DNA from 2 places in the Bradyrhizobium sp. B120 genome. Region 1 is predicted to be linked to the other one. Evidence: riboswitches for the same ligand, from Rfam matches in the RefSeq annotation. Region 1 holds a riboswitch; the other holds the start of a gene.
What was found. A riboswitch is a leader RNA that binds a small molecule or an ion and turns the genes downstream of it on or off. The one in region 1 is predicted to bind S-adenosylmethionine.

Region 1 (15,136 bases):
CACGACGCCAAGGGCTCAGCCAACACGATGCGGAGCTTCCAGGGCGGCAGGCCCTCGATCTACACCATGACCGACGCGATCAAGCGCGCGGCGACGCCGGCGCTGATCCTGTGCGGCGACGAGGACGACAATTGCATCGCGCCGAGCATGTTCCTGAAGCAGCATCTGCCGGCCGCCGGCCTTTCCTTCTTCCCGAAGTCCGGCCACGTACTCAACCTAGAGGAGCCCGCGCTGTTCAACGAGATGGTCGAACGCTTCATCGCGCTGGTCGAGGCCGGCCGCTGGCCGGTGCGCGATCCGAGATCGCTGGTGGCGGCGCCGGTGTGAGCCGTCATTCCGGGGCTCGCGAAGCGAGAACCCGGAATCCATTTGGCCGCAGACTTCGTGGATAAATGGATTCCGGGTTCGATGCTGCGCATCGCCCCGGAATGACGAAAGTACATTATCGCGCAGCCGTCACTTCGCCTTCTCGCCCCGGCTGAGCAGGAACACGCCCTGCTCGCCGAACATGTTCCACACCCACCAGGGCAGGTTGAGCGGCACCGGGCGGCCGTAGAGATCGAGCGCCACCGCGCGCTCCATCTTGACGTTGATCTCCTCGCAGAGCTGCACGAAGTCCTTGATGGTGCAGAAATGGATGTTGGACGTGTCGTACCAGCTCGCCGGCAGATTCTCGGTGCGTGGCATGTGACCGCCGACCAGCAGCTGCAGCCGCATCTTCCAGAATCCGAAATTCGGGAACGAGACGATGGCGCGCTGGCCGATCCGCAGCAAATTCTCCAGCACCACCTTGGGCTGCCGCGTCGCCTGCAGGGTCTGCGACAGGATCACATAGTCGAACGCGTCATCGGGATAGTTGACGAGGTCGGTGTCGGCATCGCCCTGCACCACCGCGAGGCCCTTGGCGACGCAGCCATTGACGCCCTCGCGCGACAGCTCGATGCCGCGGCCGTCGATGCCGCGGCTCTCCAAGAGCTGCAGCAGTTCGCCGTCGCCGCAGCCGACGTCGAGCACGCGCGAGCCCGGCCGCACCATGTCGGCGACCAAGAGGTGATCGGTGCGATAGCCGCCGGTCCGCTCCGGCGCGACGCCCGGCAAGGGCAATGTCTGCTGCATGCTCATGACTGGCCGTTGTCCTTCAGTCCGCGCGCCTTGCCCGCGGCCTGCAGGAAGGCGCGGGAGATCTCCAGGAATTCCGGCACGTCGAGCAGGAACGCGTCATGGCCGCGATCGGTCTCGATTTCGGCGAACGACACCCGTGCGCTCGACGCGTTGAGCGCATGCACCAGCGCGCGCGATTCCGAGGTCGGAAACAGCCAGTCGCTGGTGAACGACACCACGCAGAACCGGGTCTTGATGCCGGCGAACGCATTCGCCAGCGCGCCGTTGTGATCGGCGGCGATGTCGAAATAGTCCATCGCGCGCGTGAGATACAGATAGCTGTTGGCGTCGAAGCGCTCGACAAAGGACGAGCCCTGATAGCGCAGATAGCTCTCGACCTGGAAATCCGCATCGAACGAGAAGGTCGGCAGCTCGCGATCCTGCATCCGCCGTCCGAACTTGCGGTGCAGCGCGGCGTCCGAGAGATAGGTGATGTGCGCGGCCATCCGCGCCACCGCCAGTCCGCGATGCGGATGGGTGTCCTCGTCGACATAGCGGCCGCCGCGCCAATCCGGATCGGCCATCACGGCCTGGCGGCCGAGCTCGTGGAACGCGATGTTCTGCGCCGAGTGCCGCGTCGAGCAGGCGATCGCGAGCGTCGAGAACACGCGCTCGGGATAGGCCGCGGTCCATTGCAGCACCTGCATGCCGCCCATCGAGCCGCCGACCACGCAGAACAGCGTCGCAATGCCGAGGCGATCGATCAGCATCGCCTGCGCGCGCACCATGTCGGGGATCGTGATGATCGGGAAATCGAGCCCCCACACCTTGCCGGTCGCAGGGTTCAGCGACGCGGGCCCGGTCGAGCCCATGCAGCCGCCGATCACGTTGGAGCAGATGATGAAGTATTGTTCGGGATCGATCGGCTTGCCGGCGCCGACCATGGTGTCCCACCAGCCAGACTTGCCGGTGACGGGATGGGTGTTGTTGACGTGCTGATCGCCGGTCAGCGCGTGGCAGATCAGGATCGCGTTGGACCTGTCGGCATTGAGCTCGCCATAAGTCTGGTACGCGATCTGGAACGGCGCGAGATCGACGCCGCAATCCAGCTTCAGCGGCTGATCCATGCCGAACTTCGCCACCAATGACGTCGGGTGATCGGCCTCATGGGCGCGATCATCGCTCGGGGCTTGCGGGCTCGGGATCGGACGCACGTTGCTCATCTAGGCGACCCTGCCCTCGCGCGGGAGGGCTCGAACAGAAAATCAGGCCATAAAAAACCCGGCCTGAACAAGGTTCGGCCGGGAGCTGATCTGTCCCCGGCCTGTTTAGCGAGTTGTTTAACGTGGCTGCAAGCCGGCCGGCTCAAATGACCACGGAGTGGAGCGAACCTAGTCCTCAGGCCCCCTGTCGTCAAGGCGGCCAGTGAACCTCCCCTTGCCGGGCGCCGATGGTTAACCGAATGCGCAAGGCACGCCTGCGACGTTTCTCTTTGCTTTCGCTGGCCGTCTTTCCTAATCAGAGACCCTGTCTGGCACGGCATCGGGCCGCCCGGACGACAAGGTTTGAGAGCATGTCCAACCCACCCCCGCCGCCCTCGCTGCAGGAGCTGCGCAAGGAGATCGATGCGATCGACGAGCAGGTTCACCGCCTGCTGATGGCGCGCGGCGACATCATCGACCGCCTGATCCAGGTCAAGAAGACCCAGGAGGTCGGCTCGGCGTTCCGCCCGGCGCGCGAGGCCAGCATGATGCGCGAGCTGGTGCGGCGCCATCGCGGCATCCTGCCGCTCGACACCATCGAGAGCATCTGGCGCGTCATCATCTCGACCTTCACTTACGTGCAGGCGCCGTTCGCGGTGCATGCCGATGTCTCGGTCGGCGAATCCGCGATGCGCGACTCGGCGCGGTTTCACTTCGGCTTCGTGGTGCCTTACGTGTCGCATTTCAGCGCCCAGGCCGCGGTCGAGGCGGCAGCGAAATCGAAGGGCGACCTCGCGCTGGTCTCCGCGATCGCCAGCCGCACGCCGTGGTGGAATGCGCTCGAGGCCGATGGCGCGCCGAAGATCATCGCGCGGCTGCCGTTCCTCGAACGCGCCGACCATCCCGCCGCGCTGCCGGTGTTCCTGATCTCGCGGGTCGCCGACGACGCCATGGTGACGGAGGTGCAGATCTGGAGCGTGCGCGTCTCCGGCTGGAACGCCGATGTCGCAAGGGCGCTGGCCCCGCTCGCCGAGATCGTCGCGGTCCCCGACACCGCCTTCGACGGCGCGGCCCTGCTGGTGTCGGTCACCGGGCACGATTTCGAGAAGATCAAGCTCGCCTTGATCGAGGCCGGCGCCTCGGTGCGCTCTTCGGCCCTCGTCGGCAGCCACGCAACGCGCTATACGGTGCCCTCTAACGGGTCGGCCAGAAGCTAGCCGCCTGTATATCCGGAGTTGATGATGTCCCGCCCCGTGCCGAACCCCGGCATCCTCGATATTGCGCCCTACACGCCCGGCAAGAGCCCGGTGCCGGAACCGGGCCGCAAGGTGTTCAAGCTGTCCGCCAACGAGACGCCGTTCGGCCCGTCTCCGAAGGCGATCGCGGCCTACAAGGGCGCGGCTGACCATCTCGAGGACTATCCGGAGGGCACCTCGCGCGTGCTGCGCGAGGCGATCGGCCGCGCCTATGGGCTCGATCCCGACCGCATCATCTGCGGCGCCGGCTCCGACGAGATCCTCAATCTGCTGGCGCACACCTATCTCGCGCCCGGCGACGAGGCGATCTCGACTACCCACGGCTTCCTGGTCTACCCGATCGCCACCATGGCGAACGGCGCCAGGAACGTGATCGCGGCCGAGACCAACTTCACCGCCGATGTCGACGCCATCCTCAAGGTGGTGACGCCGCGCACGAAACTGGTCTGGCTCGCCAACCCGAACAACCCGACCGGCACCTACATCCCGTTCGACGAGGTCAAGCGGCTGCGCGCCGAACTCCCGTCGCATGTGCTGCTGGTGCTCGACGCCGCCTATGCCGACTACGTCTCGCGCAACGACTACGAGCTCGGCATCGAGCTGGTCGCGACCACGGACAACACGGTGGTGACGCACACCTTCTCGAAGATCCACGGCCTTGCCGCGCTGCGGGTCGGCTGGATGTTCGGTCCAGCGCATATCGTCGATGCCTGCAACCGCATCCGCGGTCCGTTCAACGTCACGACGCCGGCGATGCTGGCGGCGGTGGCGGCGATCGAGGACTCTGCGCATGTGCAGATGTCGCGGACGCATACCGAACAGTGGCGCAACTGGCTGACCGAGGAGATCGGCAAGCTCGGGCTCAAGGTGACGCCGAGCGTCGCCAATTTCGTGCTGATCCACTTCCCGGCCGACACGGGCAAGACCGCGGCGGAAGCCGACGCCTATCTCACGCGGCGCGGCCTCGTGCTGCGCGCGCTCAACAATTACAAGCTGCCGCATGCGCTGCGCATGACCATTGGCACCGAGGAAGCCAACCGCCTCGTGGTCGAGGGCCTGCGCGACTTCCTGGCCGGAAAGTGAACACCGACGTGACCACGGCTCCGCTCTTCAACCGCATCGCCCTGATCGGCTTCGGCCTGATCGGCGGCTCGATCGCGCGCGGCGCGCGCGCGCAGGGCCTGGTCGGCGAGATCGTGACCACCGCGCGCTCGGAGAAGACGCGCGCCCGCGTCGCCGAGCTCGGCATCGTCGATCGCGTCGTCGAGACCAATATCGAGGCGGTGAAGGATGCCGATCTCGTCATCCTCTGCATCCCGGTCGGCGCCTGCGGTCCGGTCGCGGCCGAGATCGCCGGCCATCTCAAGCCCGGCGCCGTTATCTCCGACGTCGGCTCGGTGAAGGGCGCCGTCGTCAAGGACATGGCGCCACATCTACCTGCCGGCGTGCACTTCGTCCCGGCGCATCCGGTGGCCGGCACCGAGCATTCGGGCCCGGATTCCGGCTTCGCCGAGCTCTTCATCAACCGTTGGTGCATCCTGACCCCCCCCGAAGGCACCGATCCCGCCGCGACCGACCGGCTGCGCGCGTTCTGGGCCGCGCTCGGCGCCAAGGTCGAGATCATGACGCCGGATCATCATGACCTCGTGCTCGCGATCACGAGCCATCTGCCGCATCTGATCGCCTACACCATCGTCGGCACCGCCGACGAGCTGGCGCAGGTGACGGAATCCGAGGTCATCAAATTCTCCGCCGGCGGCTTCCGCGACTTCACCCGGATCGCAGCGTCCGACCCGACGATGTGGCGCGACGTGTTCCTTGCCAACAAGGACGCCGTGCTCGAGATGCTCGGCACCTTCACCGAGGATCTGTCGAAGCTGACCCGCGCGATCCGGCGCGGCGACGGCGAGGCGCTGTTCGACCACTTCACCCGCACCCGCGCCATCCGCCGCGGCATCGTCGAGATCGGCCAGGATTCGGCTGCGCCCGACTTCGGCCGGCCGCATGCGAATTTGAAGAAGTAGGCAAGGGCTCGGTCCGCATACTCTCCGTCGTCCCTGCGAGAGCAGGGACCCATACTCCGCGGCAGATGTTGTTGGAGGGACTCGTCAACCCAGTATCGCAATGACAACTGGCATTCGTGGTTATGGGTCCCTGCTTTCGCAGGGACGACGATGAGGGTGGATCGCGATTCAAGTCGTCACACCACGCCGTGTCATCGCCGGCTCGACCGGGCGATCCGGTACGCCGCGGCCTCTCGGTTCAAGCACGGACGTCTCTGGAATACTGGATCGCGCCCGGTCGAGCCGGGCGATGACAGTGTGACTGGGGACGCAGCTTTCATCGCGTCTGGTCAAGGTAGCGACCGAAGCAACACGCCATCGATCTTTCCGTCGGATGCCAGAATGATCCGCCATTCCATGTCGACATTGGCGAAGTTGACGTCATAGACATCCCAACCGTCTCGCCCGACGCCCTTGAAGCTGATCGTTTGCATGCCCCCGGCCAGATCCAGCGCGGCGACGATCGCCGGAGCCTGCTCGCGGGCCACTGCCGCCATGATGTCGCTCATGCCGGCGTAGTCGACGGCACCTTGCTGGTGCTGGATGACCAGGCGGCGGATCGCTTCCTCGGTTCCCGGCGACGGCGTCTTGTTATCGATCTTCTTTGCCAGCGCGGTCGCCTCATCCTGGGCCTGCCGGTCGTCGATCCGGGTCGCGTTGTGCGTCAACCCGCCCTGATGAAGCGTCAGGGCGTTCGCGATTCCATCCGGCTCGACGGCGAAGGTAATCTGCGCCGCCGTGGTCCTGAGAAAAAACGTGTGCTCGCTTTCGGGATATATTTCCGAGGCGAACTGTCCGAGCGGCTTCGCGAACAGATGACCGCCATCGCGTGTGATCGTCACCACCTGCCCGCCGGTCTGAAACCGAAAATGACCGACGTAGCGCTCCATCACGCCGGGATCGATCTGAATCGCAGCACGGGGCCTGGCCTGTTCGTAGCGCCGTTGCGCGACGGCATCGAAGGATGCTTCGGCCATGTTGGTCTCTTTGGCCAGCGCAATGAGGTCGGCGATCGAGAGTGACCCGCCGGCGGAAAGCTTCAAACGCGCCACATTCACCAGCGCAAGGCCTTCATCGGCGCGGTTGCGCAGTTGAAGGATCGACGATTGTTGCATGGCCAGGATTCGGTCGAGATCGATCGCGCCGCCTTCGAGAAGCCTGGCGATTTGCGCCAGGCTGAGCTCCATTCGCTTTAGCGCGAGGATCTCGTGCAGCCGGCTGATCTCCGCAGCCCCATAGAGCCGCCAACTCTTCGCCGTGCGGCGCGGCGAAATCAGGCCGCGGCTCTCATAGAGCCGAAGTCCGCGTACCGTGAGTCCGATGCGAGCCGCGCACTCTGCCGCGGTCAGCAAAACGTCATTGTCGGCTTTGTCTCTCGGCTCGTTCATCGACGGAGGCCCTTTCGCCGGTACTTTACGGTGTGACCTTAGGTCCGGCTCAAGGCCTTTTTCGGCGCGGCAGGAGATAAACCGCTTGAGCCGGTCCCAAGGTCATAGGTCAGAAGCGGGCCAGGAAGACCCTTCAATGCACAAGCAGCCACAAGACCCGAACGCATGAACGACGGTCCTCCAGCCTCGCCACACAACCACAACAACGGGAAACCAATCTCATGAAAAAGCTTCTGCTCGGTGCGGTCGCTGGTATCGCCTGCGCGGCTCCCGCGTTCGCGGCCGATCTTCCGGCGCGAACCTATCCGAAGGCGCCGGCCTATGCGGCGCCGGAGGCGGTCTATAACTGGACCGGCTTCTATATCGGCGGCCACGTCGGTGGCGCCTTCGCGGGCAACAACAGCCTCGGCGGGGACAAGGGCCGCTTCCTGGGCGGCTTGCAGGGTGGCTTCGACTACCAGTTCGCATCGAGCTGGGTGATCGGTGCCGAGGTTCAGTTCAGCGGGCTCACCGGCAACGGTGGCAAAGGCTCGGCTCTTCCGGCAGGCACCCTGGTAACAAGCAATCAGCTTGGCTCGATCAGCGGCCGGCTCGGCCACGCCTGGGGCCCGGCGCTTCTCTACGCCAAGGGCGGTTACGCCGTCCGCGACAACCTCAATATCGGCGCCGGCTCCGGCGGAATTCCGGTGGTCGTTGCGACCAATGGCAGTCACCGGAGCGGCTTTACCCTCGGCGGCGGTCTCGAATACATGTTCGCGCGGAACTGGTCCGCGAAGGCCGAGTATCAGTATTTCAACTTCGGCAACACCACCTTCGCCGGCGGCCCCGCCACGATCGTCGGCGTCCGGTTCAGGGACGACGAGCATACCGTCAAGGTGGGCTTCAACTACCGCTTCGGCTGGGGTGGCTAGAGCGTTTTCGATCACTCATGATGCGGGTCTCCGGACCTTCTGCGCTGGGCGACGGCGAAGCGCTGTTCGACCACTTCACCCACGCCATCCGCCGCGGCATCGTCGAGATCGGCCGGGATTCCGCCGCGCCCGACTTCGGCCGTCCGCATTCGAATTTGAAGAAGTAGGATCAGGCACGCGGAATTCTCCACTTCGTCGTCCTGGCTTTCGCGAGGACGACGCTGAGGATGGTTCTCGATTCAAGATGTCAAACAACGCGGTGTCATCACCCGATACTTCGGCGCCGCTATCATGTTGCGTTCCTCTAGACGTTGGGTGCCAGAGCTAATCCTAGATTGCCCACCGCACGGTCTCAAATAGCAGTACGATTGACCGCCGGATTATCGGCAAGGCAACCGGAGAGTCAGTCATGAAAGCTTTTGCAATGGCATTGCTCGCAGGTGTCACCATCGGAGCCATCGCAGTCCACGGACTCCACGCCCAAGGAGCCAAGCTGAAAGCTTACACTGTCAGCGAAGTTGAAGTGCTCGACCCTTCAGCCCAGGCCGCTTACCTCCCGGTCGCCCGGAAGGCGATAGAGGCAGCCCATGGTCGAGCCTTGCGCACCGCAGCCGGACGGGTTGTTCAAATCGAGGGGGGACCGCCTCCCAAGAGTGCGGCGATCGTCGAATGGGACAGCATGGATGACGCAGTAGCATTCTACAAGTCGAAGGCCTGGTCGGACCTTGCACCCCAGCGGGACAAGGCAACCAAGGTCATACGGCGGTACGTCGTCGAAACCGAAAAGTAGCCAAGCTTGAGGCTCAAATGACTTCGGTGACGGAGATCCAAACGGACGGGAAATTCGCCCGGGTCTGAGGTCTGGAGAAGGCGACGCTGCACTTGAAGGCTGGCGGCGACCCTCTCGATATCAAGGACTTCGTCACCAATCTTTTTGAAAGGAAGCTGACCGCTGGCTGATGATCCTTCATCATGCACAGGTCATCCCGAAATAGCCACTGAGCCAACATCCAGCAGTGCAGTTACCCGCGTGGCTCACCGCCGCAACCGTTGATCCCGGATCGGCCCCGCCGCCGACATCGGTGCAACCTTCTGGGTCATCCGCTGGCGGCCGACGAGGCCGGCGGTTGCCAGCATGACGTCGCCGCCGAACCACCACGAGCCGATCACGAACTCCCAGGCGCGCGGCGGAATCTCGTCGAATACGATGCCGTAGACCGACACCAGCGCAGCCAGCGCGGCGAGGAAGATGCCGCCCGCGCTCATCAGCTCGACGGCATCGATGCGCCCCGTGGCGCGCAAGGCCGGCCTTGGAATATCGACGCCGAGATAGAAGCCGACGGCACCGATCACGATCGTCGTCACGATGAACGCAAGCGTACCGAAGAAAGCAATGTGCCCCTTCGCGAGCTGGGCGGCGACGAAGGTGCCGCCCATGGCGCCGGCCATCGCCAGACCGGTTCGCTGCAACACATGCGCGGCGCGGCTGACCATCATCAGTTCGCGGGCGATCACGGCCCTCTCCTTTCTGCTCACGATCCTCATCTGCTGTCTCCCTTACCGGCGCTTGGGTCCGCGGAGGCTGTGAACTGATCTGTCTCGTCATTGCGAGCGGAGCGAAGCAATCCATCGCGCTCCAAGTACTCCGATGGATTGCTTCGTCGCTATCGCTCCTCGCAATGACGGGGTTGATAGGTTCACACCTTCTCGCGACCGAATTGCTACTCGACGCTTTAGAACGGGTAGTAGCGGACCTGGGTCATGACGATGTGGTCGTCGGTCTTCGGCGCGCCGCCGACGCCTTGGAAGGCGAAGCGCTGGTTATAGGAATACTGCACGCCGGCCTTGATCGCCCCGTAATCGCCCTTGAAGATCGTGTCGTAGAAACCGACCGTGTATTGCCTGACCTCCGAAGTGTTGCCGTTGCAGGTCGCCGCCGGCGAGTTCTCGATGTTGCAGCCGAGATTGTTGTAAAGCGGATTGCCGTAGCCGAACGGCACCGTGCCGACATTGGAGAACGTCGCCTTGGTCTTCTCGAGGCCGGCATAGGCATAGAGATCGAGCGACGGCGTGGTGTGCCAGACCGTGCCGAGCAGGAACGCCGTGATTGGCAGCGGCTGGATCGAGCCGTCCTGGCGCACCGTCGCATCCGGGAACGGCGTCGCCGTGAAGCGGCCGAGCGCGCCGTGCGACGCCGAGCCCTGCAGCTCCAAGAGCTGCGGCACGATCTCCGCCGAGAAATGCCCGCCGAAGCTCACAGTGTTGACGTCGTGATTGGCGAAGTTGAAGCGATCGTAGAAGTCGCGATACATCGCCCAGCCCTCGACATGCAGCTTGTAGGGTCCGAGCCGCGGATCCCACGCACCCTTCACGGTGAAATCAGGCACGTGATTGAGGCTGACATTGTTGGCGTTGTTGAAGAAGCTGCCGCCCGGCCCGGTGAGGTTGACCAGGAGGTTCGGGTTGAGCACGCCCTGCGGGCCGGCCGCGGGCGTACCGACCAGCGGCGTGTTGCCGCCGAAGAACGAGGTCTGCGGGTTTTCCGCCGAGACCGCGAGCTTGAATTCGGGCCCGATGTCCTGCCAGACGCGAATGCCGGGCTGCCGCGCCGCAAGGAAGCCGGGCACCGATTCGAAATCGATCACGCCGGGCGCATCGACCCCGCGCGGATCGATGCCGGACTTGCTCGGCGCATTCAGCGACCAGCTCTGACCGGCAAGCACATGCAGGCCGAGATCGGTGCGGCTGACCTCGACGCTGGCCTGACGCAGCCGCGGGTTGAACGAGTTGGTGGCGACCGAGTTCGCGGTCTGCGCCGCGCCTTCGAAATCCATTTCGCCGTAGCCGGCGACGCGGGTGTTGGCGAAGACTTCGGCTTCGGCAAGCACCGAGAAGCGGGTCTGCCGCGCCGAGAAGCGCGACTCGCCGGTGTTGAAGTTCTTGCTCTGCGGGAACGGAATGAAGGCGTAGACCGAGCCGGTGTCGGAGGCAAGATTGCGGGTGCGATAGATGCCGGTGAGATCGACCCAGCCGCCGAAGGTGAAGGTGACGCCCTTGTAGCAAAGCTTGCCCGATGCGCAGGGATCGAACGGCACCGGCGCCTTGGCCGCCATGTGCGTGTTCTGCATTGCGCTCTGTCTTGCCGCCAGCGCCTCCTCCTTGCGCGCCTGCACTTCCATTTTCTGTTCGAGCTGCTTGAGGCGTGCCTTCAACGCCTTCAGCTCCGACGCATCGTCGTCCGCCAACGCTGGACCTGCCGACAACAGCACGCTGCCGAGCAGAATCCCCCCGAGAATTCGCATCGCTTCCTCCACACGAGGTTGTTTCCTCAGGCGAGAGAGAGCGGTATTCGGGGACTGATATTCGCGGCGGCCCGCAATATTCCGGTCACGTTTTTCTCATCGCGGCCGCGGGAATGTTTTGCCGCGACGGACGATCTCGCGCGCGAGGGATTAAGGAGTCCGCGCAGTGCGGAGGGTGGATTTTGCGCAGCACAATTCGCCTCTCAGCCGGCGGCGCGCGATCGCGGACGTGTAACAACACCGGTCACGAGACCGAATTGTCGTTCGGCACCCGTTTCAGGCTGCCATGGACATGCGATGGACGAAGGACAGCAAGATGATCGGTGAAGTCATTGTGGTCGGTGACCTGAAGTTACGGGATGGCGCCTCGCTCGAGGAGTACAACCGGCTGGGCGAGCGCATGTACGAAATCGTCAGCCGCCTTCCGGGATTCCTGTCGGTGAAATCGTTCAAGGCGGCAGATGGCGAGGAGCTCACCCTGTTTCGCTTTGCCTCGGAAGAAGCGCTCGAAGCCTGGCGCCATCATCCGGACCACGTCGAAACCATGCAGCGCGGACATGCCGAATTCTACGCCAGCGGCTTCCTGCAGATCTGCAAGGTGATCCGCGAAGTCGGCCCGTTTGAGCATTCCTGACGATGCCCAGGTGCGTAGGCCGGATTAGCACAGCGCAATCCGCCATGTTTGGTTGGCTTGCTAGGGCGGGTTACGGCTTCGCCTAACCCGCCCTACTCGAGCTGCGCCGCTCAGAACAGCGGCGGAATCTGCGCGACTTTCAGCGGACCCAAAAACACCGCGCCGTCGGTGAAGCGCAGCGGGAAGCTGCGCGCCTTCTTGCCTTCGAGCGTCGCCTCGGTGCCGAGCGAATTGATGCCGGCGGAGATGCCGGCATTGGCGTTCTGCTTGATCACCTTGCCGAGGCCGGGGATCGCGCGGTCCAGCGCGCCGAACAGATTGCTGAGGTCCTGGCTCTTCACGCCCGGTGCGACGCGATCGAGCGTGGACTGCGGCACGCCCTCCTCGAGCATCTTGTCGATGCCGAGAGCAGGGATGACGCGCTCGAGGCCGGCGACCGTCATCTGCAACTCGCCCTCGATGCGGCCTTGCGCGTTGAGGCGGAGCGTGCCGGCCGCGACCGAAAGGACGTCGCCCTGCTCGATCCGCGACTGCTGGATCTCGACGCTGCCGCCGGCCGCCTGGATCTCGCGGAAGCGATCCGGCCACGGCTTCGGCGAGAAATCCTTCAGGCCATTCAGCCGCGCGTGGATGTCGGCGTTGAACGGCTGGGTGAGCAGCGGATGCACGTCCTGCAGGGTGCCGCCGGCGATCTGCAGCACGGTCTCGATCGCGGGGCTGTCCGGCGCCGAGCCTTCGACCTGCCTGCCGTGCAGCTCGATGTGGTTGACGCGCATCAGCGGCGTCGGCGCGGGACCGCCGGTGCGGTCGATGGCGAGATTGTCGAACACCAGCGAGGCGCGCTGCGGCACCGCCGGCAGGCCGACCACGCTGCTGCGGCCGAGACTCCAGTTCACCGACAGTGTCGGCTGCGCGTTGCGCTCGGCGATCGTGGCCGGGCCCTTGAACTCCGCGATCACAAGCTTGGGATCATAGATCTGCGCCACGACCAGGATCTCGACCAGCCGTGCCACGAACGACATTTGCGGCGAGGCGGTCTGCGACACCAGCATCACGCTGGGCTGCTCGCAGCGGATTTCGAGCCGGAACGGGTAACCCGCCACCGAGCGCTTGTCGCAATCATAGACCCGGCCGGCCTTGGCCTCCTGCGCGCGCCAGGCATCGGCCTGCACGCCGACCTGCGAGGCGGCGAAGAACCAGAAGCCGCTCCACAGCACCGCGGCGATCAGGACCACGACAGGGACGGCATAGAGGCCGAAGCGCGAGCGACGGCGGGGAGCTGAGTTCAAATCGGACATGCGGCGTCCTTTGGCGGGCGAATTTGTCAAAATCGAAGCGGCAGCAAGCCGCGGGCAACCCTTACACATCGCCTGCGCAATCCTCGCGCAACCTTTGCGTAACCCTCAGGTAACCCTTGGAAACATCACGGAATCTGCTTCGCTTCGACGGCGTGTTCTGCTAGCCCATCTGCGCGATGTCAGCAAATCCTCCCGATTCCGAAACCGACGGCGACCTCTGGGTGTTCGGCTACGGCTCGCTGATGTGGAAGCCGGGCTTCGAGTTCCTGGAGCAGGTGCCGGCACGGCTGATCGGCGAGCACCGCGCGCTCTGCGTCTATTCGTTCGACCACCGCGGCACGCCGGAGAAGCCGGGCCTGGTGCTCGGGCTCGACCGCGGCGGCGCTTGCCGCGGCATCGCGTTCCGCGTCGCCGCCCGCCTGCGCCACGACACCATCGCCTATTTGCGGGCGCGCGAGCAGACCACCAACGTCTATCGCGAGGTGATGCGCTCGGTGTGGCTGGAGAACGCGGCGCGCGAGCGCGTCAGTGCGCTGGCCTATGTGGTCGATCGCGGCCATGTGCAATATGCCGGACGGCTGTCGCTCTCCGAGCAACTGCGGCTGGTGCAGCAGGGCCATGGCCGCTCCGGCAACAACCGCGACTATGTGCTCTCGACCGTCGCGGCGGTCGAGAAGCAGGGCTTTCGCGACACCCAACTGCACCAGCTCGCGACGATGCTGCATGATTCCGGCCCGCTGCATCGCGATGCACGTGCGGCGGGCGGGCTCGACCAGGCCTGAGTGCGGCCGCGCTATTGGCGTCGATCTCGCGCATTGAGGAACCGGTTCGCGGAATTTTGCCACGGCGCGAACAACATTGTGGTTTCAATTTCCGGTCGCTGGAATGGAACGACTGGAATGCGCCCCTCATTGCCCAAGCTCGCCGCACTCGGCCTGCTGTTGCTGCTGAACTCACCGTCGTATGCGGGTCTGAGAGAGGATGGCGCGGCGTGCGACGCCAAGGATCCGCGCCCGGAGTTCGCGATCCCCGCCTGCACCCGCCTGATCGCGGCCAATCCCAGGGGACGCGACCTTTCGATCACCTATTACAACCGGGCGCTGGCCTGGCATAACAAGGGCGAGCTGGCAAAAGCCAAATCGGATTACGATCAGTCGATCGCGATCAATCCGTCGTTTGCGCCCTCCTACGGCCAGCGGGCCAAGATCTATCTACAGAACCAGGCCTATGATCGTGCACTGAGCGACTTCGATCAGGCGATCCGGCTCAAGCCGGCCGGTCCGTTCAGCGCCGGCTGGTTCAACAATCGCGCCGAGCTGTTCGTTGCCACCGGGGACTATGATCGCGCGCTGGCCGATTACGGCAAGTCCATCGAACTCGATCCCAACTCGTGGTACGCCTATGTCAATCGCGCGCTGGTCTATGATTTCAGCGGCAAGGACCGGCTCGCGGCGCTGCATTGCCAGGATGCGATCAAGCTCGCGCCGCGCGCAGCCGGCCCCTATTATTGCCGGGCCGTGGTCGAGATCAGCGCCGGCGATCTCGACAATGCGGCGCGCGATATCGAACGCGCGATCGGCATCCAGGATGGGCAAGCCGAGTTCTACTCGCTGCGCGGCCTGACGCTCGCCAGCAGAGGCGAGTCCGACCAGGCCATGCGCGACTACGACCACGCCACGCAACTCAATGCACAGGGCGCGCTGAATTACGCACGGCGCGGCCTCACCGACGAGAAGAAGGGCGATATCGACGCCGCGCGCGCCGACTTCCAGCATGCGCTCGATGTCATCGGCCTCGATCAGCTCGACCGCACCCAGGGCCAGCGCGTCGCCAGGGAAGGTTTGCGCCGGCTGGATCAGGTCGCCGCCACGGACAAGAGCGTCGTCGCCGATCACGCCGCGGCCAAACCTGACCCGGCCAATCCTGCCCCCGCGCTCGCCGCGGCCGTTCCAGTCGCGCCGATCGGCGCAGGCCCGAAGGC
Region 2 (15,136 bases), 1.9 Mb from region 1:
GCGCGTTCTGCTCGACCACCAGGATGGTCACCTTTTCCTCGCGATTGATCTTGCCGAGGATGCGGAACAGGTCGCGCACGATCAGCGGCGCGAGGCCGAATGACGGTTCGTCGAGCAGCATCAGGCGCGGCCGCAGCATCAGCGCGCGCGCCACCGCGAGCATCTGCTGCTCGCCGCCGGACAGCGTGCCGGCCTGCTGGGTGTAGCGCTGCTTCAGCACCGGGAAATGTTCGTACATCCGCTCGATGTCGGCGCCGATGGCGTTCTTGTCGGAACGGCTGATGGCCCCGAGCTGCAGGTTTTCCTCCACCGTCATGTTGGTGAAAGTGCCGCGGCCCTGCGGCACATGGGCGATGCCGAGGCGGACCACATTCTCGGTGGAACGGGTACCGATCGGCTTGCCCTCGAACTCGATCGCGCCGGTCGAACGCACCATGTTGCAGATCGCCCGCAGCGTGGTGGTCTTGCCGGCGCCATTGGCGCCGAGCAGGGTGGTCAGCGAACCCTCGTTGAGCGAGAAGCTGAGGCCGTGCAGGGCCTGGACCTGACCGTAATAGGCGCGCAGGTCCTTGACGTTGAGCATCGCGGTCATTGGTCCTTGCTCCCCAGATAGGCCTTGATGACGTCGGGGTCGGCCTGGACCTGGGCCGGTGTGCCTTCGGCCAGCTTGCGGCCGAAATTGAGCGCGACGACGTGGTCGGCGATCGACATCACGAGACCCATGTGATGTTCGACCAGCAACACCGTAATTTTACGGTCATCGCGGATTTTGCGGATCAAATCGCCGAGCACATAGACTTCCTCGTGATTGAGGCCGCCGGCCGGCTCGTCGAGCAGCAGGATCTTCGGATCCGCGGCCAGGGCGCGCGCCAGCTCGACGCGCTTCTGGGTGCCGAACGGAAGTCCCGAGACCACGGTGTGGGCGACGTCCTCGAGATCGAGATAGCCGAGGATGTCGTGCACCTTCTTGTTCATGTCGCTCTCGCCGCGGCGGACCCAGGCGAGGCGCAGCGAGTCGCTGACGATGTCGCTCGAGGTGCGGGCATGCGCGCCGACGCGCACATTGTCGATCACGGAGAGATTGGGGAACAGCGCGACGTTCTGGAAGGTGCGGCCGATGCCGATCTCGGCGATCCGGTGCGGCGGCCGCGACAGGATGCTCTTGCCTTCCATCAGGATGTCACCGGACGACGGCTGATAGAGCCGCGACAGGCAATTGAACAGCGTCGTCTTGCCGGCGCCGTTCGGTCCGATCAGGCCGAGGATCTGCCCATGGCGCATGTCGAACGACACGCCATTCAGTGCGATGATGCCGCCGAACACGACGCTGACGTCGCGAACCGCGAGCAGGGGATCATTCCCCTGCGCGAGCTGTGCCTGCGTCATCTCGTCTCGCCCGCCATCTCTGAGCGGTGCGAGCGGCCCTGCGATGGATTTCGCCGGACGCGATGGAGGCTATCTGATCCCCTCGGCCAAACGTGCAACTTTCCCTCCTACTCTAGACTTTTTGCTTTGTTCTTTTTTGGATTGCGGCGCTATTCCACCGAGCGCCTGCTCGATGTTCCTTACCATCGCGACAAGGCGAGGTCCAATGTCGTTGAGTAATCTATCTTCCGTGAAGCGGAATGCCGGCGCGCCGCAATTGAAGGCGTAAGGACCGGTTCCGTCGTTCAATTTCAACGCAACGCCGGCCGCGGCGACGTCGTTCTGCCAGTCGCCGGTCGACAGGGTGAAGCCGTGCTTCGCCACCGTCTCGCCGGAGCGCTCGATGCCGTCGCGGATCTTGGCCCAGCGACTGCCATAGTGATCCCGCAGCTCGCGTAGTAGAGCCGCACGTTCTTCGGGTGGCAATGCCCAAATATAGGCACGCCCCATCGCGGTGGTTGCGATCGGCACCCGCGAGCCGACGTCGAGCTGCACGCCGAGCGCCAGGCCGTTCCGGCTCTGGCCGAAATAGATCATGCTGTGACGGTCGCGGCCGCCGACAGCGACCGCGCCGCCGGTCGCGCGCATCACTTCTTCTCGATACGGCTCGGACAAATGCCGAACGCCGAGATTGGCGAGCGCGGCATAGCCGAGCGCCATCGCCGACGGCGCAAGCTGATACTTTTCGAATTTCGGTACAGGTGTAAGGTATCCCAGCTTGGTCAGCGTGTAGGTCAGCCGGGAAATGGTTGGCTTCGGTAATTTGGTGCGGGCTGCAATCTCCTGATTGCCGAGCAGCCCGTCATTGGGTTGAAATGCACGCAGGACATCCAGTCCGCGGGAAAGCGCGACGACGAAATTGCGATCGGTCGCTGCTTTCTTGCTGGCGCGCTTCATTCCCTGCCCTTGTCATGCTCGTTGACAAGGCTCGTGCTTCAAAATAACCCTCCGTGTCAAGATGTGGAATTAAATTTCGCAGTGCGAAATTGGTCTAATCTAGCCGTTCGACGCCAGTCGTGCAGCTACTCAACGCAAGTTCAAGAACAAGCATTCAGGGAGAGTCCCGGTGAGTGAAGTCGTCAAGCTCGAACGTCATGACAACATTGCCGTCGTCACGGTTAACAGTCCGCCTGTAAACGCGCTGAGCGCTGCCGTGCGCGGCGGCATCTTCGATTGCATCAAGAACGCGATCGATGACGCGCAGGTTCAGGGCATCGTGCTGACCTGCGCCGGCCGCACCTTCATCGCCGGCGCCGACATCACCGAATTCGGCAAGCCGCCGAAGCCGCCCGGGCTCGCCGAAGTGCTGAGCCTGATGGAGAGCTCGCCCAAGCCGATCGTTGCCGCGATCCACGGCACCGCGCTCGGCGGCGGCCTCGAGGTCGCGCTGGCCTGCCACTATCGCGTCGCCACCAAGGACGCCAAGCTCGGCCTGCCCGAGGTGAAGCTCGGCCTGCTGCCGGGCGCCGGCGGCACCCAGCGCCTGCCGCGTGCGGTCGGCCCCGAACTCGCGGTCAAGATGATCGTCGGCGGTGATCCGATCAGCGCGGATGCCGCGCTGAAGGCCGGCCTGATCGAGGAGATCGTCGAAGGTCCGGCGTCGGGCGGTGAGGCATTTGCGCGCAAGGTGGTCGCCGAGAAGCGTCCGCTGCGCAAGCTGCGCGATGACGACTCCAAGCTCGCCGCGGCCAAGGCCGACCGTTCGATCTTCACCAATGCGGTTGCTGCGCTGACCAAGAAGTCGCGCGGCCTCGAGGCGCCGTTCGCCGCCGCCGACGCCGTCGGCGCTGCGATCGACCTGCCGTTCGATGAGGGCCTGAAGAAGGAGCGCGAGGGCTTCCTCAAGCTGATGAACGGCGAACAGTCCAAGGCGCAGCGTTACGCGTTCTTCGCCGAGCGTGAAGCCGCCAAGATCTCCGGTGTTCCCGAAGGTACCAAGGGCCGCAACGTGGCACGCGTCGCCATCCTCGGCGCCGGCACCATGGGCGGCGGCATCGCGATGTCGTTCGCCAATGCCGGCATCCCGGTCACCCTGATCGAGACCGGCGAGGAACAGCTCAAGCGCGGCCTCGGCATCATGCAGAAGAACTATGAGGCGACCGCCGCGCGCGGCGGCATCCCGGCGGATGCGCCCGCCAAGCGCATGGCGCTGATCAACGGCGTCGTCGGCATCGAGAACATCGGCGACGCCGATCTGGTGATCGAGGCGGTGTTCGAGACCATGGCGGTCAAGAAGGAAGTGTTCGGCAAGCTCGATCAGTACGCCAAGCCGGGCGCGGTGCTGGCCTCCAACACCTCCTACCTCAACATCGACGAGATCGCGCAATCGACCAAGCGTCCGCAGGACGTGCTCGGCATGCACTTCTTCTCGCCGGCCAACGTCATGAAGCTGTGCGAGATCGTGCGCGCCGACAAGACCGCGCCGGATGCGCTGGTGACTGCGGTTTCAATCGCCCGCAAGATTGCAAAGGTGCCGGCCGTGGTCGGCGTCTGCGACGGCTTCGTCGGCAACCGCATGCTGGCGCAGCGCGGCAAGCAGTCCGAGAAGCTGCTGTTCGAAGGCGCCCTGCCGCAGCAGGTCGACGCGGTCGTCACCAAGTTCGGCATGCCGATGGGCCCGTTCGCGATGGGCGATCTCGCCGGCCTCGATATCGGCTGGCGCTCGCGCAAGGATCGCGGCATCAAGTCGGAGATCGCGGACGCGCTGTGCGAAGCCGGCCGCTTCGGCCAGAAGACCGGCAAGGGCTACTACAAGTACGAGCAGGGCTCGCGCGCGGCGCTGCCCGATCCGGAGGTCGAGAAGCTGATCGACGAGACGCTGGCACGCCTCGGCCGCAAGAAGCGCGTCGTCAGCGACGACGAGATCCTCGAGCGCATGATGTACCCGATGATCAACGAAGGCGCGAAGATCCTCGCCGAGGGCATCGCGGCGCGGCCGTCTGATATCGACGTGGTCTGGCTCTATGGCTACGGCTGGCCGATCTATCGCGGCGGCCCGATGTTCTGGGCCGACACCGTGGGCCTCAAGCACATCGCCGATCGCCTGGCCTTCTACGCCAAGGAGACCAACGATCCTTCGCTCGAGCCGGCGCCGCTGCTCAAGAAGCTTGCGGACGAAGGCAAGACCTTCGCCTCGCTCGCCGCCGCGTCGAAGGCGGCGTGATCTTTCTTGGCGCCACTGGCTCGGTGTTCGGGTTCCCTCTCCCCTTGTGGGAGAGGGTTAGGGAGAGGGGTGGCCGCATCGGCACTGCCCGCGTGAACCCCCTTCCCCAACCCCTCCCCACAAGGGGGAGGGGAGCCCACACGCCGGTGCTCACCTAACAGGTGTTGAACGTTTCCATGACCTATCCCGGCGAACAATATTATCCCAAGGGCGTGCAGTGGAGCGACGAGATCACGCGCGGCACGCTGCCGGACCTGCTCTCGAATGCCGCCGCCGAGTTCGGCGCGCGTCCGGTGCTCGAATTCCGCGACCGGCAGATCAGCTACAGCGAGCTCGAGGCGCTGGTCGAGACCGCGGCGGCCGCCTTCATGCGGGCCGGCTACGGCAAGGGCACCTCGGTCGCGCTGTTTCTCGGCAACTCGCCCGATCATCCGATCAACTTCTTCGGCGCGCTGAAGGCCGGAGCTCGCGTCGTGCATCTGTCGCCGCTCGACGGCGAGATCGCGCTGTCGCACAAGCTCTCCGATTCAGGCGCACGCGTGTTGGTCACCAGCAACCTGTCGGCGCTGTTGCCGACCGCGCTGAAATTCCTCGCCAAGGGCCTGCTCGACCGCCTGATCGTTTGCGAGGATGACAATTGGGGCAAGGTCGGCACGCCGCAGACAGCGTTGCCTGACAACCCTGCGATCATCACGCACCGGCAATTCATCGACGGCGCAGTCAGGCCGTCACAATGGCCCGCCGTCGACGTCGAGGACGTCGCGCTGCTGCAATATACCGGTGGCACCACCGGCCTGCCCAAGGGGGCGATGCTCAGCCACGGCAATCTCACCGCGGCGGTGTCGATCTACGATGTCTGGGGCAAGCCGGGGCGGCTCGAACGCAATGCGATCGAGCGCGTGATCTGCGTGCTGCCGCTGTTTCATATCTATGCGCTGACCGTCGTGCTGCTGTCGGTGATCCGGCGCGGCCATCTGATCTCGCTGCATCAGCGCTTCGACGTCGAGGCCGTGATGCGCGACATCGAGGTCAAGCGCGCGACGGTGTTTCCCGGCGTGCCGACGATGTGGATCGCGATCGCCTCGCTGCCCGATCTCGACAAGCGCGATCTGTCCTCGCTGGTGGTCGCCGGCTCCGGCGGCGCGCCGCTGCCGGTCGAGGTCGCCAAGATCCTCGAGCGCCGCGTCGGCATGAAGCTGAAGAGCGGCTGGGGCATGACCGAGACCTGCTCGCCCGGCACCGGCCATCCCAAGGAAGGGCCGGAGAAGCCGGGCTCGATCGGACTGATGCTGCCCGGCATCGAGATGGACGTGGTGTCGCTGGAGGATTCCACCAAGCTGATGCCGGTCGGCGAGGTCGGCGAAATCCGCATCCGCGGCCCGAACGTCACCAAGGGCTACTGGAACAGGCCGGCGGAGACCGCGGAGGCTTTCGTCGGCGACCGCTTCCTGACCGGCGACATCGGCTACGTGGATGCCGATGGCTACTTCTATCTGGTCGACCGCAAGAAGGACATGATCATCTCCGGCGGCTTCAACGTCTATCCGCAGATGATCGAGCAGGCGATCTACACGCATCCCGCCGTGCAGGAAGTGATCGTGATCGGCATCCCCGACGACTATCGCGGCGAGGCGGCAAAGGCCTTCATCAAGCTGCGCGACGGCGAGAAGGCGTTCTCGATCGACGAGCTGCGCGCGTTCCTCACGGGCAAGGTCGGCAAGCATGAATTGCCTGCGGCGGTCGAGTTCGTCGCCGAGCTGCCGCGCACCCCGGTCGGCAAGCTGTCGCGGCACGAATTGCGCCAGCAGCAACCCAAGACATCTCAACCCACGCAACAAACCGCATCAGGATCGCGCTCATGATGGACGATATGATGCAATGAATCCGTCGTCCCGGCGAAAGCCGGGACCCATACGCCGCGGCTTCTCTTTGGGCGCATGCGGCAGCCGGCTTTGCCAAACGCGAATGCCGGTGGTTATGGGTCCCGGCCTTCGCCGGGACGACCAGGAAAGAAGCAGTTGAACTTCAAACGGAGGATCCGATGGATCTCGCTTTCACCAAGGAAGAGATAGCGTTTCGCGAGGAGGTACGGGAGTTCTTCAAGAACAACGTGCCGCCGGATACACGGCGCAAGCTGCAGGAAGGCCGCCATCTGTCAAAGGACGAGATGGTCACCTGGTGGCGCATCCTCAACAAGAAGGGCTGGGGCGTCACCCACTGGCCGAAGGAATATGGCGGCACCGGCTGGACCACCGTGCAGCACTACATCTTCAACGAGGAGCTGCAGTCCTATCCGGCGCCGCAGCCGCTCGCCTTCGGCGTCAGCATGGTCGGCCCGGTCATCTACACTTTCGGCAACGAGAAGCAGAAGAAGGAATATCTGCCGCGCATCGCCAATGTCGACGACTGGTGGTGCCAGGGCTTCTCGGAGCCCGGCTCGGGTTCGGACCTTGCCTCGCTGAAGACCAAGGCCGAGCGCCGTGGCGACAAGTGGATCATCAACGGCCAGAAGACCTGGACCACGCTCGCCCAGCACGCCGACATGATCTTCTGCCTCTGCCGCACCGACAACAACGCGAAGAAGCAGATGGGCATCTCCTTCATCGTGTTCAGCATGAAGTCGAAGGGCGTCACCGTGCGCCCGATCCAGACCATCGACGGCGGCCACGAGGTCAACGAAGTGTTCTTCGACGACGTCGAGGTTCCCCTCGAGAACCTGATCGGCGAAGAGAACAAGGGCTGGGACTACGCAAAATTCCTGCTCGGCAATGAGCGTACCGGCATCGCCCGGGTCGGCGTCTCGAAGGAACGGCTGCGCCGTATCCGCGCGCTGGCCTCCAAGGTCGAGTCCGGCGGCCGTCCGGTGATCGAGGATCCGGCGTTCCGCGAAAAGCTCACGGCCTGCGAGATCGAGCTGAAGGCGCTCGAGCTGACCCAGCTCCGCGTCGTCGCCGACGAAGGCAAGCACGGCAAGGGCAAGCCCAATCCGGCGTCCTCGGTGCTCAAGATCAAGGGCTCGGAAATCCAGCAGACCACCACCGAGTTGCTGATGGAGATCATCGGTCCGTTCGCCGCGCCCTATGATGAGCACGGCGATGCCGGCTCGAACGAGAGCATGGATTGGACCGCGCAGATCGCGCCGAGCTACTTCAACAACCGCAAGGTCTCGATCTACGGCGGCTCCAACGAGATCCAGCGCAACATCATCAGCAAGGCGGTGCTGGGGCTGTAGGCCTCACCATTACCGTCATTCCGGGGCTTCGCGTAGCGAAGAGCCCGGAATCCATAACCACCATCGTGAGTATGGATTCCGGGCCTGGCCCTCCGGGCCATCCCGGAATGACGCCGCGGATAGCATCAGCACTTTGACAATAAGGAACGAACATGGATTTTGATCTGTCCGAGGAGCAGCGGCTTCTCAAGGAAAGCGTCGACGGGTTGCTGGCGGATGCCTACGACTTCGATGCGCGCAAGAAGTACATGAAGGAGAAGGGCGGCTGGAGCAAAGCGCTCTGGGGCAAGCTCGCCGAGCAGGGCCTGCTTGGTCTGCCTTTCGCGGAGACCGACGGCGGCTTCGGCGCCGGCGCGGTCGAGACCATGATCGTGATGGAAGCGCTCGGCAAGTCGCTGGTGGTCGAGCCTTATCTCGCCACTGTTGTGGTCGCCGGCGGCTTCCTGCGCCATGGCGGCTCGGCCGAGCAGAAGGCCAAGTACATCCCCGGCATCATCGACGGCAGCAAGACCTTCGGCTTTGCCCAACTCGAGAAGAACTCGCGCTACGACCTGTTCGACGTCGTGACCACGGCCAAGAAGAAGGGCGACGGCTGGGTGATCGACGGCGAGAAGTTCGTCGTGCTGAACGGCGAGAACGCCGACACCTTGATCGTGACCGCGCGCACCAAGGGCGGTCAGCGCGACAAGACCGGCGTCGGCGTGTTCCTGGTTCCGGCGGACGCCAAGGGCGTCACCAAAAAGGGCTATCCGACCCAGGACGGCCTGCACGCGGCCGACATCACCTTCACCAATGTCGAGGTCGGTGCGGATGCTGCGATCGGCGATCCCGAAAACGGCCTGCCCCTGATCGAGCGCGTCGCGGACGAAGCCCGCATTGCGCTATGCGCGGAAGCCGTCGGCGCGATGGACGAGTCGCTGAAGGAGACCGTTGAGTACATCAAGACCCGCAAGCAGTTCGGCGTCGCGATCGGCTCGTTCCAGAGCCTGCAGCACCGCGCCGCCGACATGTTCGTGGCGCTGGAGCAGGCCCGCAGCATGTCGATGTTCGCGACCATGGCGTCGGACTTCAGCGATGCCAAGGAGCGTTCGTCCGCGGTCGCGGCCGCCAAGGTGCAGGTCGGCAAATCCTTGAAGTTCGTCGGCCAGCAGTCGATCCAGCTTCATGGCGGCATCGGCATGACCATGGAAGCCAAGATCGGCCACTACTTCAAGCGGCTGACCATGATCGAGAACACGCTCGGCGACACCGACTACCACCTCCGTCGCGTCAGCGAGGGCGGCGGGCTGTTGGCTTGAGCTGTCGTTGCCGGGCTTGACCCGGCAACCCATCGCTCTTGAGAAGATGGATGCGCGGGTCAAGCCCGCGCATGACGGGTCTTTGTAGAAGTCAGGGAAACAACAATGAAGAACACCCCGTTCGATCTCACCGGCCAGGTTGCCGTCGTCACCGGCTCGAGCCGCGGCATCGGGCGCTCCTCGGCCGAACTGCTCGCAAAACTCGGCGCCAAGGTCGTGATCTCCTCGCGTAAGGCGGATGCCTGCCAGGAGGTCGCCGACGGCATCAAGAAGGCCGGCGGCGATGCGCTCGTCATCCCCTGCAACATCGCGCGCCGCGCGGAGGTCGAGGGCCTGATCTCCGGCACGATCAAGCACTACGGCAAGATCGACATCCTGGTCTGCAACGCCGCGGTGAACCCCTATTACGGCCCGCTGCTCGACATCACGGACGAGGCCTTCGACAAGATCATGGGCTCCAACGTCAAGAGCAACATCTGGCTTTCCGCGCTGGCGATCCCGCAGATGGCCGAGCGCGGCAAGGGCTCGGTCGTGATCATCTCCTCGATCGGCGGCCTCCGCGGCTCGACGGTGATCGGCGCCTACGGCATCTCCAAGGCGGCGGACTTCGCGCTGTGCCGCAGCCTCGCCGGCGAATGGGGGCCGAAGGGCGTGCGCGTCAATTGCGTGGCGCCGGGCCTGGTGAAGACCGATTTCGCCCGCGCGCTGTGGGAGGACCCGGACAATCTGAAGCGCCGCACCGCATCGACGCCGCTCCGCCGCATCGGCGAGCCCGACGAGATCGCGGGCGCGGTGGCCTATCTCGCTTCCGACGCCTCGACCTTCATGACCGGCCAAACCATCGTGGTCGATGGTGGTGTCACGACGGCGGCGACGTAGCGCTGACTAGCTGCACCTCTCCCGCTTGCGGAATATGCCGGCGCGAGCCAGCCACCACAAAATCAGTGTCGTCCCTGCGAAAGCAGGGACCCATAACCGCCGCTCAGCACTGCTTACGCACGCTGTGGCCACAGCCTGCTCTAACAACTCGACCCTGTGGTTATGGGTCCCTGCTTTCGCAGGGACGACCGCTTGTGGGAGAGGGAGCTCAGTTCGCTTTGGGGCTTCTAGCTTGGCCTCAAACCTGCTCCAGCGCGCGCTCAAAATCTTCGATCAGGTCGTCGGGGTGCTCCAGCCCGGCCGAGAAGCGAATAAAGCCTTCGCTGATGCCGAGTTCGGCGCGAGCCTCCGGCGCCAGGCGCTGATGCGTCGTGGTCGCGGGATGCGTGACCAGGCTCTTGGCGTCGCCAAGATTGTTGGAGATGCGCGAGATCTTCAGCGCGTTGAGGCAGCGGAAGGCGCCGGCCTTGCCGTCCTTCACCTCGAAGCCGACCAACGTCGAGCCGGCGCCCATCTGCTTCTTCACGGTCTCGGCCTGCGGATGATCGGGGCGGCCGGGATAGACCAGCCGCGTGATCTTCGGATGGCTTGCCAGCGCCTCGGCGATCTTGGCCGCGGTCTCGGTCTGCGCGCGGACGCGGATGCCGAGCGTCTCGAGCCCCTTCAGCAGCACCCAGGCGTTGAACGGCGACAGCGACGGGCCGGTCTGGCGCATGAAATTATGGATGTGCTCGGCGATGAAGGCCTCCGACGACAGGATGACGCCGCCGAGGCAGCGGCCCTGGCCGTCGATATGCTTGGTCGCGGAATAGACCACGACGTCGGCGCCGAGCGACAGCGGGCTCTGCCAGATCGGTGTCGCGAACACGTTGTCGACGATCAGCCGGGCGCCGCCGCTATGCGCGATCTCTGCGATCGCGCCGATGTCGAGCACGTCGAGCGTCGGATTGGTCGGGCTCTCCAGGAAGAAGGTCTTGGTGTTCGGCCGCAAGGCGCGCTGCCACTGGTCGAGATCGAGGCCGTCGACCAGCGTCGTCTCGATGCCGTAGCGCGGCAACAGGTCCTGCACGACGTAGAGGCACGAGCCGAACAGGGCCTTCGATGCCACCACATGATCGCCGGCCTTCAGCGGTGCGAGGATTGCGGTGGTTACCGCGGCCATGCCGGTCGCGGTCGAGCGCGCGGCTTCTGCGCCCTCGAGCTCGATCATGCGGCGCTCGAACATCGCAATGGTCGGATTGGAGTAGCGCGAATAGATGAAGCCGGGATCCTGGCCCTTGAAGCGCGCCTCGCATTGCTCGGCGGTGTCGTAGACATAGCCCTGGGTGAGAAACAGCCCTTCCGACGTCTCCCCGAACTGCGAGCGGAGCGTGCCGCCATGGACGAGGCGGGTTTCGGGACGAAGGTGGGTAGTAGACTTGGATTCAGAAGACTTGGCTTCAGAAGACTTGGACTCAGACATGTGACCTCCGACGTGGCCATTTCCCTCGGAAACTGGCCACAAAAAAACCGGCCTGGAGAAATCTCCACAAGCCGGGATCACACTGTCCCCGGCCTGTTTAGCGACTTATTTAACGTGGCTGCAAGCCGGCCGGCTCAAATCACCACGGGATAAGTGCAGCTGATATTCCCTCGCGCCCTTTCCGTCAAGACGGTCATCGGATAACCCGTAAAAGCCTATACTTGGGGGCCTGATGGCCGCTCAGAGGTTGATTTTGGGCCATCTCGAGGGATCGCCGAGGGACCGCGACGTGTCGTTCACGCTGGAAGATGAATCCAACGGAATCCTGCCCGACCGCATGATCGCGGAGATGGCGGAAGCCGGCCTCATTCTGCCCGCCTACGACTTCGTCGAGAGCCAGATCCAGCCGGCGAGCCTCGATCTCCGCCTCGGCGACATCGCCTACCGGGTCCGCGCCAGCTTCCTGCCGGGGCCCGGTGCCACCGTCGCGGAGCGGATCGACCAGCTCAAGCTGCACGAGATCGATCTCTCCGACGGTGCGGTGCTGGAGACCAACTGCGTCTACATCGTCCCGCTGCTGGAGAGCCTCGCGCTGCCGCCGGAGATCGTGGCCGCGGCCAACCCGAAGAGTTCGACCGGACGGCTCGACGTCTTCACCCGCGTGATCGCCGACGGCACCCGCCGCTTCGACATGATCGGTGCCGGCTATCACGGTCCGCTCTACGCCGAGATCTCGCCGAAGACGTTTCCCGTGCTGCTGCGCGAGGGCTCGCGGCTCAGCCAGGTCCGCTTCCGGATCGGCGAGGCGACCTTGACCGCCGATGAACTCGACGCGCTGCATGCCGCCGAGCGGCTGGTCGATGCCGACAATGCCGATCTCACCCATGGCGTCGCGCTGTCGGTCGATCTGTCAGGCGAAAACTCGGGCGGTTTCGTCGGCTATCGCGCCAAGCGCCACACCGGCGTGGTCGATGTCGATCGCCGCGGCGGCTATTCGGTCGAAGAATTCTGGGAGCCGATCAAGGCGCGGCCCGACGGCAGCCTCATCCTCGATCCCGGCGAATTCTACATCCTGGCCTCGAAAGAGGCGGTGCAGGTGCCGCCGGATTACGCCGCGGAGATGGTGCCGTTCGATCCGCTGGTCGGCGAATTCCGTGTCCACTATGCCGGCTTCTTCGATCCCGGCTTCGGCTATGCCGGCGCCGGCGGCAAGGGCGCGCGCGCCGTGCTGGAAGTGCGCTCGCGCGAGGTGCCGTTCATTCTCGAGCACGGCCAGATCGTCGGCCGCCTCGTCTATGAGCGCATGCTCGAACGCCCCGACGCGCTCTATGGCCAGCGCATCGGCTCGAATTACCAGGCGCAGGGCCTGAAGCTCTCGAAGCATTTTCGCGTGTAATTCCGTTTCGCGCGCGTGTAATTCCGTAGCCCGGATGAAGCGCCAGCGAAATCCGGGACGGTGCATACGCGGATTGAGCTGCCCCGGATTGCGCTTCGCTGCATCCGGGCTACGATCGCGCATGCGAGCTCGACCTCGCCAACAAGAGCCAGGGAGCGAACATGACTGCAGGCGAAAGCGCGCAAGAAGCGCAGTGGCGGAAGTGGCGCAGCGTCGCCGATCTTTATCACGCCTTCTTCACCGGGCTGATCCTCACCGTGGTGACGCGCCGCGGCACTGCCGACGCCGCCGAGTTCGTCTTCCGCGTGTTTCGCCGCCAGCAGCAGGAGCGCTTCCTGCCCGGTTTGAAGAAGCTCGGCCTCGACGGCCTGCCGCCTGCGGTCGCGGCCGCGCAATATCACTATCTCTCCAATTGGATCGGCGGCGTGCATGTCGAGTACATGTACGAGTCCGACCGCAAGGCCTGGATCCGCTATCCGCCGCCGCGCTGGATCTGGAAGGGCACGGCGATCTGCGGCGTGCCCGGCGAGGTCTCGCGCGCGATGCTGCGCGGCTGGCACGCCAACAACGGTGTTGCGCTCGGCGATCTCAGGCTCGGTTTCGTCTGCGCCAAGCAGAGCGTCGACGGCCAGGACGGGCTCGAGGGCTATTACTGCGAATACGATCATCCGCTCGAGCTCGACCAGCGCCTGGTGTTCGCGCGCCATCTCGAGGCGCCGCTGTTCGACCCGAAGACCGCGCCGGCCTTGCCGGTCGACAGCTGGCCGAAACCGCGGCTGGAAAAGGCCTATCGCAACTACGCGATGGAATATGTGAAGACGGCCGCGCCGGTCATCGTGCAGGTGTTCGGCCCAGAGGATGCGAGCTATCTGCTGCATCTCACCGGCAGACTGATTGGCATGCAGTATTTCGACGAGGTCGCGCAGGCGCTCGGTGGCCGTCGTGGCCGCGCCGCGGAATTTGCCGCATTCCTGCGCGTGCTGTTCGAGTCGCAGGACGATGTCGCCGACATCAGCGAGTCCGAGGGCCAGTTCGAGGTCCGCCAGCAGGGCTGGAAGCTGATGGCCGATGTGGCCGATTATCACCCGGCCTGCGCCAGCGTTCTGACGGGTCTGCTTGAAGGGCTGGCGGCCGGCTGCGGACGGCATATTCCGGTGCATCTGAAGCCGAATCGCGCCGCCGGCGCGCCGTTCGTCTGGTCGATCGGCTAGATCAGTGGTCATCCTCCCCTGGAGGGGGAGGGTCGGCTCACAGCGAGCGACGCGAGATGTGAGGCGGGGTGGGGTGATCTCTCCACTCAGGCAGCGCCCGATATGAGAAACCTTCACCCCACCTCGGTTCGCATTTCATGCGAACCATCCTCCCCCTCCAGGGGAGGATGACCTGTATCTAGCCGTTCGTGTGGTCGATCGGCTAGCGCTTGGGTTCACCTGCAATCGCGCAGGCCCCCCTTGCGTCCCGCGCACGTGGAAACCGCTTCTGTCATGGTAGGGAAACACCATGGCGCGGCTCCCCAGATCGCGCGTGGGAGTGGAAATGTCCGATCTCGGCCTCGCCGAAATACCTGTCGACGAACAAGAACGGCCGTTGCCGCCGCCGGTGACCAGGCCGGCGCGCAACGCGCTGCTCGACGGGCCGATTTTGCGCACGCTGTTGTGGCTGGCGTGGCCGAACGTGATCGCGCTTTCCGCCGGCACCTGCGTGGTGATCGCGGAGACCTCCTATATCGGCCGGCTCGGCGTCGAGTCGCTCGCGGCGATGGCGCTGCTGTTTCCCTGCGTGATCCTGACCATGACGATGTCCGGCGGCGCGATGGGCGGCGGCGTCGCGTCCGCGATCGCGCGCGCGCTCGGCGCCGGCGAGATCGAGCGCGCCTCGACGCTTGCGATGCATGCGCTGCTGATCGGATTGACGTTCGGTGCCACCTTCATGCTAGGCATGCTGACCTTCGGTCCGCGCCTGCTCGAATTGCTCGGCGGCCGCGGCAATGTGCTGGCGCAGGCGATCGCCTATTCGCAGATCTTCTTCGGTGGCGCGATCCTGCCCTGGCTGATGAACACGATGGCCGGCATCTTGCGCGGCACCGGCAACATGAAGCTGCCGTCGACCATGATCCTGTCCTCCGCGGTGTGCCAGATCATTCTCGGCGGCACGCTCGGGCTCGGCCTTGGGCCGGTGCCGCAATTCGGCATGCGCGGCGTCGCAGCGGGTTCGCTGATCGCCTATTCGATCAGCATCAGCGTGATGGGCTGGTATCTGTTCTCGGGCCGCGCCCGCGTGA

Region 2: it holds a riboswitch for S-adenosylmethionine, as region 1 does, so the genes downstream of both, ACOIX3_RS03400 (O-succinylhomoserine sulfhydrylase) here and metX (homoserine O-acetyltransferase MetX) in region 1, are expected to answer to the same signal.

Annotation. Positions count from the first base shown of each region.
Region 1 is NZ_CP185242.1:7,976,158-7,991,293, forward strand. Features, by position in the region: gene ACOIX3_RS37095 (alpha/beta fold hydrolase) at 1-327, shown strand, start outside; gene metW (methionine biosynthesis protein MetW) at 457-1,122, opposite strand; gene metX (homoserine O-acetyltransferase MetX) at 1,119-2,324, opposite strand; SAM riboswitch at 2,409-2,488, opposite strand; gene ACOIX3_RS37110 (chorismate mutase) at 2,675-3,520, shown strand; gene hisC (histidinol-phosphate transaminase) at 3,545-4,642, shown strand; gene ACOIX3_RS37120 (prephenate/arogenate dehydrogenase family protein) at 4,651-5,583, shown strand; gene ACOIX3_RS37125 (MerR family transcriptional regulator) at 5,913-6,974, opposite strand; gene ACOIX3_RS37130 (outer membrane protein) at 7,232-7,921, shown strand; partial or broken gene ACOIX3_RS37135 (prephenate/arogenate dehydrogenase family protein) at 7,969-8,088, shown strand; gene ACOIX3_RS37140 (DUF1330 domain-containing protein) at 8,331-8,711, shown strand; gene ACOIX3_RS37145 (hypothetical protein) at 8,957-9,436, opposite strand; gene ACOIX3_RS37150 (hypothetical protein) at 9,655-11,223, opposite strand; gene ACOIX3_RS37155 (antibiotic biosynthesis monooxygenase family protein) at 11,540-11,857, shown strand; gene ACOIX3_RS37160 (DUF2125 domain-containing protein) at 11,968-13,155, opposite strand; gene ACOIX3_RS37165 (gamma-glutamylcyclotransferase) at 13,332-13,937, shown strand; gene ACOIX3_RS37170 (caspase family protein) at 14,055-15,136, shown strand, end outside.
Region 2 is NZ_CP185242.1:724,771-739,906, forward strand. Features, by position in the region: gene ACOIX3_RS03360 (ABC transporter ATP-binding protein) at 1-592, opposite strand, end outside; gene ACOIX3_RS03365 (ABC transporter ATP-binding protein) at 589-1,386, opposite strand; gene ACOIX3_RS03370 (IclR family transcriptional regulator) at 1,456-2,322, opposite strand; gene ACOIX3_RS03375 (3-hydroxyacyl-CoA dehydrogenase NAD-binding domain-containing protein) at 2,492-4,588, shown strand; gene pimA (dicarboxylate--CoA ligase PimA) at 4,765-6,450, shown strand; gene pimC (pimeloyl-CoA dehydrogenase large subunit) at 6,630-7,820, shown strand; gene pimD (pimeloyl-CoA dehydrogenase small subunit) at 7,973-9,118, shown strand; gene ACOIX3_RS03395 (SDR family NAD(P)-dependent oxidoreductase) at 9,224-9,997, shown strand; gene ACOIX3_RS03400 (O-succinylhomoserine sulfhydrylase) at 10,236-11,459, opposite strand; SAM riboswitch at 11,536-11,615, opposite strand; gene ACOIX3_RS03405 (2'-deoxycytidine 5'-triphosphate deaminase) at 11,797-12,855, shown strand; gene ACOIX3_RS03410 (hypothetical protein) at 13,017-14,066, shown strand; gene ACOIX3_RS03415 (MATE family efflux transporter) at 14,392-15,136, shown strand, end outside.